One region of the Saccharicrinis aurantiacus genome, then DNA from elsewhere that is predicted to be linked to it. Evidence: riboswitches for the same ligand, from Rfam matches in the RefSeq annotation. Region 1 holds a riboswitch; the other holds the start of a gene.

Region 1 (3,434 bases):
AATAAGAGTAAAACTGGTGATTAGCAGAATGTTATTTTTCATGATTAGATTGTCTTAGTTTTTGGTTATGAGTTTTTTGAACTCAATATTTAGACAATCTAATCTCGAATTTCACGTATTATTAATCAAGTGGCATTAAATCCAACACTACCATCTCACTCTTGGAGCCTAATCGCATGGGAGGGCCGGAAGTCCCAATACCTTGCGAAACAAACATCTGGGTTCCGTTGAAGTTATGATAGCCATACGAATATTTAAAAATTAATTTAATGAGCCAGGTAAATGGAAACAATTGCCCGGCATGCGTATGTCCTGAAAGAAATAAATCAATACCTTTTTCATTGATATATTTAATGCCAGCAGGGCTATGGTGTAGCAAAATACTAGGTTTATTATCGTCTAATACTAAATCATCCAATACGCTTTTTATGGTTTTTCTTTCAGCTGTTTTATCCTCAATATGTTCTTCTTTGTAATATGCAGAGTCGTCCTCTGCCATGTAATTAAGTCCAATAAGTTGTACTCCTTCAAAATTGAATATTTCGTTTTCAAGAACCGTAATTCCAATTTCCCGTACAGCCTCCTTCGCCCTTTTTGAACCTATAATAATATCATGATTACCTTCGATAAAGAATATGGGAACATCTAGTTTTTTGAAGGGAGCGATGCTGTTTTTGTCTAATTCAACAACGCCATCAAATAAGTCGCCTGTTATTACAACTGCATCAACATGGGCATCAATAGTTTTGTTTACAATGTTTTTAACAAATTCGTGCCCTCTAAATGGACCAATGTGCATATCAGATAAGTGCATTATGTGTAATTCTTTTTTTAGGCCTTCTATTTTTATTTCCTGATGTTTTACACGTGTGTGTGATGCATTACAAATAGAGTAAGCAATAATCAAAAGGGTGGTAGATAATACAACGATACCTGCGTATTTGGGCTCAATATGTATGAAGATTAATACAATGTCTACTAATACAACAGCGAATACTAAGAATGCTAATGTTCCCATTAATACGGAGGCAATAATAAATTGCGAATCGCTAAAGCTCCCCATTTCATGTCTAATCATTAAGAAGCTTGTAGCTACAAAGAATAGTACAATACAAAGCATTGCATAAAAAGGTTTGTTTAATTCTTTGATGAAATAACCGTAGAATCGTTTAATGAGATAGATGTTAACAACAATAATTGCAATGGACACAAAGGTAGGTAGTAGAGTGAAGAATAAATGTCTCATATAAATATAAGGGTTTGATTTTCGAAGTTTTAAGATAGTAATTTTAATATTATAAATAGTATAATGGATATAGTAATTGTTGAAAAAGCTCTTGTAGTTCCATCAAAAGTATTTGCATATTATCATGTATATCTATTAATTAGATTAAGCCATTTGTGCAGAATTTCTAAATAAGATCTTGGGTGGTTTAATCTTAATATAATGGATTAGTATCTATTATAACTGGCAAATTATTAAGAATATCTTTTACGTTTGCTCGGTTTTTATAATACGGATCAATATGGCGCCATATGATTGTACCATCTGTATTAATAATATATGTGGCGGGTATGGGTAGTTGTTCTGATTCGTCGGAATGTGTTTCTTTTAATTTGGCACCTAAAGCTATATTGTAAATGGTTCGCGTTGTTTTAGAAGGAGTAAAGGTAACACCAAAAGTATCCGATATTTCGTAATTTTCATCATGAAGAAGTGTGAATTTGGCACCAGTTTTATCTTTCATGATATTAAGATACTCTGGTTTTTCTGGAGATATGGCTATTAGTTGTGCACCTCTATCTGCAATTAAGTGTAAGCTATCTTGCATTGCAGCCAAATGTTTGTTGCACACAGGGCACCAAAATCCTCGATAGAATATAATCACAACAGGGCCATCTTTTAAAGCATCGTTTAACGAAAACAATTCGCCCTTATCCGTAGTGGCCTTAAAATTATTAATGTAGCTTCCTATATCTATGCCTTTTGCATCTATGGCTTTAATTTTTTCTTGCGAATAAATATTAATACTTAATAGTATTGCGGCTATTAGTGATAATGTTTTCATGATGCTAGTATTAGTTGTTTATTCTTATTGTCGTATAAATTAATGAACCTGACAGTATGAATAAAAAAAAGCACCCCCTTTGGAGCGCTTTTCTTTGAAAAACATTGTTATACAGATAATACTAGATTCGACCAATTGGCATATCGGTCTACGTTGTTGCAATAAAATGTTTTTGAAAATGCGTGGGGATATAATTTACGGATAGAAAGTACCCTAGGTACTTAACCGATTTTGCTTTAACTCCCGAAAGCTACTTTCAAATATTGATTATTGGTAGGTATTCTGACTTACTCCTCCTTTAATTGCCTTCCCATTGCTTTGGGAGCAACAGTGACATGTTAATTAAAAGATTAGCCTAACGGCTAGAGATTACAGCAGCGGGTACTGTTTAGGATTCTCACCTAATTCCCTTGGCAAATAAAATATTTGCACTTCCAAAATCTGAAACAAATGTATGTAATGTTTATCTATTTGGCAATGTTATTAAACGGATTTATTTAAAAGTTGTCCAAAATATTCCTCTATAGTGTTGGTATTCTGAATTTAGTGATAGAGTAAAAATAGTATTGTTTTCTTTTGTAGGAATTATCTGTAGATTTAGTCTCCTAAAAAGTGTGGTTTATGTCAAAAAAATATTATTGTTATTTGGTGTCTTATTTCGTTGTTTTGGTAGTTTGTACTTCGTGGACAGATAGGAATCTTTTTACAGTATGGGTAAAGAGTGGTGATATTATTTTAGTTAAAGGAGAAGAAAGAAAGTTATCTGATTTAAAAGAACTAACGAAGGAATACATTGCAAACCCTAACAATGAGTCTTGGTTGCCTAGTAAACGTTCAAAGCGTGTGCACTTTTTCGGAGATACTCAAGTGTCTATAGCAGTTGTTTCAATACAAACAGATCGTGATGTTACGTATGGGTTTTATATCGATGTTCAGAATGAGTTAGAGAAAGCATATGCTGAACTGCGAGAAGAATTGGCTCAAAAGAAATTTGGGACTACTTATGGTTCTTTATCTTCAAAAAAGCAAAAGGCAATTAATACCGTATTTCCAATTCGAATATCCGAAGCAGAACCAAATTGGGTAAGAGGAAAAGATGGGGAGTTAAGGCGAAATTCTTCTTGGTATTATTAACATAAAAGGGCATCCATTTCTGAATGCCCTTAATTACGAAGCTAAAATTTTCGATATTTTGAATTTTATAAAAGCCCTCTATCTTCTAATAAAGCTTTTTCGTTTGGTTCTTGTCCTCTAAAGTTTTTATACAATACCATTGGATCTTCAGTGCCTCCTTTTTCAAGTACATTAGTTCTAAATTTGGCAGCAGTTTCTTTATCAAAAATACCGTTCTCTTCAAAAGCATCA
Region 2 (3,434 bases), on a different contig from region 1:
AAAAATCATAACCGCAGGTACTAAAACAGAGTGATCAGCGGTTTTAAACAAGTTTTTTGTCATGTGCGGCACTGCCAAACCCAAAAAAGCAACAGGCCCACAAAAAGCCGTAATAGTAGCAGTTAACATACCTACAACAATGAGAATATGCAAACGCGAGCGCTTAACATTGAGACCCAAATTGGCGGCATAGTTCTCGCCAAGTAGATATATATTTAATGGTTTAATTAGAAATAGAGATGCCAACAAGCTAAGTGTGATTACGGGTATAAAAACCTGATGTTTTTCCCATGATATATTTCCGAATGAGCCTAGTCCCCATACTACATAAGCCTGTATATCATCCTTGGTACTAAAAAATTGCATTAAACCAACTAAGGCATTTGAAGCATACCCAACCATAATACCCACTATAAGTAACATGGCATTATTTTTTAGCTTTCGAGCTAAAAACAAAACCATAAACAAAATAACCATTGCGCCAACAAATGCTGCCATTGTTACTGTTACTGATCCGAATACGCCGAATGCACTCAAAGCCGTTCCGTTTATGGCACCCATCAATAATACAACTACAGCAACACCTAAACCCGCACCCGCACTAATACCAAGTATGGAGGGGCCTGCCAAAGGATTTCTGAATAAGGTTTGCATTTGCAGTCCGCCTACTGCTAAACCTGCTCCTGCAAAAGCTGCGGTTAACGACTGTGGTAAACGTGTATTAAATAATATATTGTGCCATTTTTCTTTTTCAATACCCATACCGACTAGCCATTTAAGCACTTTTTCGGCAGGTATATAAACTGAGCCCAAGGATATATTTATTACAAATAAAGCCAGCAACAGAAATAGTAACAAGCCAAAAATTACACTCTTTTTATTTTTAGTATCAATAGCTTGCATATTACTCTTTAGTCATCATTTTATAATAGCATGGCGTATAATTAGGTAATAAATTAGGGTGAAAAACTTTAACCATATCACTTAAAACAACATCGGGCTCTAGCAACCCCTTTTCATAAAAAAGTGATTTCCCAGTATTTGAGAAAAATACTTTCCTATTTTTGAAGGCATCAAAATCCTTATAACGAACATCTTCATCTTTTAAAGCTTCGTAAGAATAATTTCCGTTATAATTTACCAACAACACCCAATAATCGGCCTCTGCCCCTGAATTATAAACGGTTTCAAAATCGTAACTTAAAGAACCCGTACCCGGCCTATCCTTAAAAATATAATCTGCTCCTGCATCAGCGTAATAATTTGCGTTGTAACTTTGCGCTGCTGCTGCATACCAAACCCCTTGGTATATTTTACCACTTACAACCGTTGGTTTATCTGTCAATTCTTGGGTTAATGACTTTACATTATTGTAACGTTGTGCAATATTATGTACTTCATCAATTGCTTCTTGCTCCTTATTAAAGAAGGCAGCAACATATACCAACCACTCTACTCTACCAAGCGGTGTATTTTCGAGATAACTGCTATTCATCGCCAGCTTAATTCCTGCCTGTCGGATTGGACCATAAAAATCCTCCTTAAAAGGAGAAATCATCATAACATTTGGATCAATATCAATGAGTAACTCTAAATCAGGTGCAAAGGCAGTGCCTATATTACGCACTGCACCGGTCTTTAAACCGTTTACTACTGTTGGATTACTAACATATTGAGGTTCGGCCATACCAACAAGTGCATCCATAGCCCCCTCAATTTTATCGGCATAACTAATTTGAGTTGATGCAACAGCAACCCATCGCTTTAAGGGTACCTGGATGGCATCTATATTTTTCTTCAGATATTCAGAGGAGGAGGATAAAACAATTTGATGCTTAGGAGCAGCATCGTCCCATGGGTCATTTACCTCAACAATTTTGTAATCCTGAAAATACTTTATTACAAACTGCTTTGCATAAGTAGGCACGTACACTGAGTCTGGCTCAACATCAACTGTGCTACTATTTGTTTTTTTTGAGGAGTTAGTGCAGGATAATAAGGCACTAAAAATCACTAATACTAAAATACTTTTACTCATTATTTCTTCTATTTCCCGAAAGGTGAATGAATGCTGATAATAGTAGGTTTTCCGACTTTCATTTATGAGCACCTTCCCGATATATCAGTGGTTAACGCTCGCCATACTGGCTGATTACGGCTGCGGGTACAGTTCCTGAATTCTGTTTTTACAGTCACAGGATTCCCTAGATTTTTCAATCATTACCTATTATCTTTTCGCTTGCAAAACTACATTATTCTTTTCAATGCAACAATTCTTTGCTATGATCTATTCTACTGGTAGTACAACATAAATAGAGTATTTATATTTTACTGAACAATAGCAGCTTATTTCTTTGTTTTTTTCTTCTTCTTTTTTTGAACTGAGAAACCGAATTTTCCCAACTTATCCCCCACTTCGAAATAGTGTCCGTGGGAATAGCAAATAGGGTTTGCGCTATCCAATGAAAAAGCACCTGTTTCATCATCAAGATATTTATCATCGGCTTTAACATTAACTATCTCGGCCATAAACATATCATGTGTTCCCAGTTCAATAACTTGAGTTACTTTGCATTCAAGACTAATGGGTGATTCCTCAATAATTGGAGCTTTTACAATACTTGCCTTACCTGCAGTAAGTTTCATTTCTTTAAACTTATCGTACTTCCTTCCTGATTTTACACCGCACCAATCCGTAGCATAAGCCAAATCTTTAGTAGTTAAATTAATCACAAACTCTTTAGTTTCCATTAGAATTGCATGAGAGTGACGGGCTTTTCTCACTGAAATATAACACATAGCCGGATCGGAACATATGGTCCCTGTCCAAGCAATTGTTATAATATTATAATTCTCGGGTTTATCACCTACAGTTACCATTACTGCGGGCAATGGGTAAACCATGTTCCCAGGTCGCCAATCAACTTTAGCCATATTTACTTGTGTTTAATGCGCTGCAAAAATAGTACAGGGAAATTTTAGTATCAACAAAAACTCCCACAATAATAAATATCATGGGAGTTACTATGTATTTCTTGTTCGAATCTTATATGATTTCCAGATGTTCTTCAGTGGTAATTTTTTCGCAATAATGGCATTTATAAGCCAAAGGTTCTTTTTCAACCAACAATAATCGTGTAGTTACCTCTTGGTTATTTGTGATACATTTAGGATTAAAACAGCGTGCAATACCAATAATCTCAGATTCAATATGAACTAGCTTTTTTTCAACTACCTCATAATCCTTAATTATATTTAGCCGAGCCTCTTTTGCAACAAGAGCAATTTTATTAATCTCATCATCCTTAAAAAACTTATCTGCAACCTTAATAATAGCTTTTTTTCCAAACTTGCTACTTCCCAGGTTCGTTCCAAAAGTAATCAGGTTACTACAGTTATCTAAACCTAGTATGCGAATCACTTTAAAAAGGTAT

Evidence for each region. A riboswitch is a leader RNA that binds a small molecule or an ion and turns the genes downstream of it on or off. The one in region 1 is predicted to bind cobalamin.
Region 2: another riboswitch for cobalamin. It lies ahead of QMO11_RS13620 (ABC transporter substrate-binding protein); the one in region 1 lies ahead of QMO11_RS08115 (peroxiredoxin-like family protein).

What each region holds. Positions count from the first base shown of each region.
Region 1 covers NZ_CANLCN010000005.1:205,085-208,518, forward strand. The annotation lists gene QMO11_RS08105 (hypothetical protein) at 1-42, opposite strand, end outside; gene QMO11_RS08110 (metallophosphoesterase) at 122-1,246, opposite strand; gene QMO11_RS08115 (peroxiredoxin-like family protein) at 1,440-2,069, opposite strand; cobalamin riboswitch at 2,325-2,523, opposite strand; gene QMO11_RS08120 (biopolymer transporter ExbD) at 2,691-3,203, shown strand; gene QMO11_RS08125 (M3 family metallopeptidase) at 3,269-3,434, opposite strand, start outside.
Region 2 covers NZ_CANLCN010000011.1:63,411-66,844, forward strand. The annotation lists gene QMO11_RS13615 (iron chelate uptake ABC transporter family permease subunit) at 1-903, opposite strand, end outside; gene QMO11_RS13620 (ABC transporter substrate-binding protein) at 905-2,038, opposite strand; cobalamin riboswitch at 2,063-2,267, opposite strand; gene QMO11_RS13625 (flavin reductase family protein) at 2,347-2,934, opposite strand; gene pyrI (aspartate carbamoyltransferase regulatory subunit) at 3,047-3,434, opposite strand, start outside.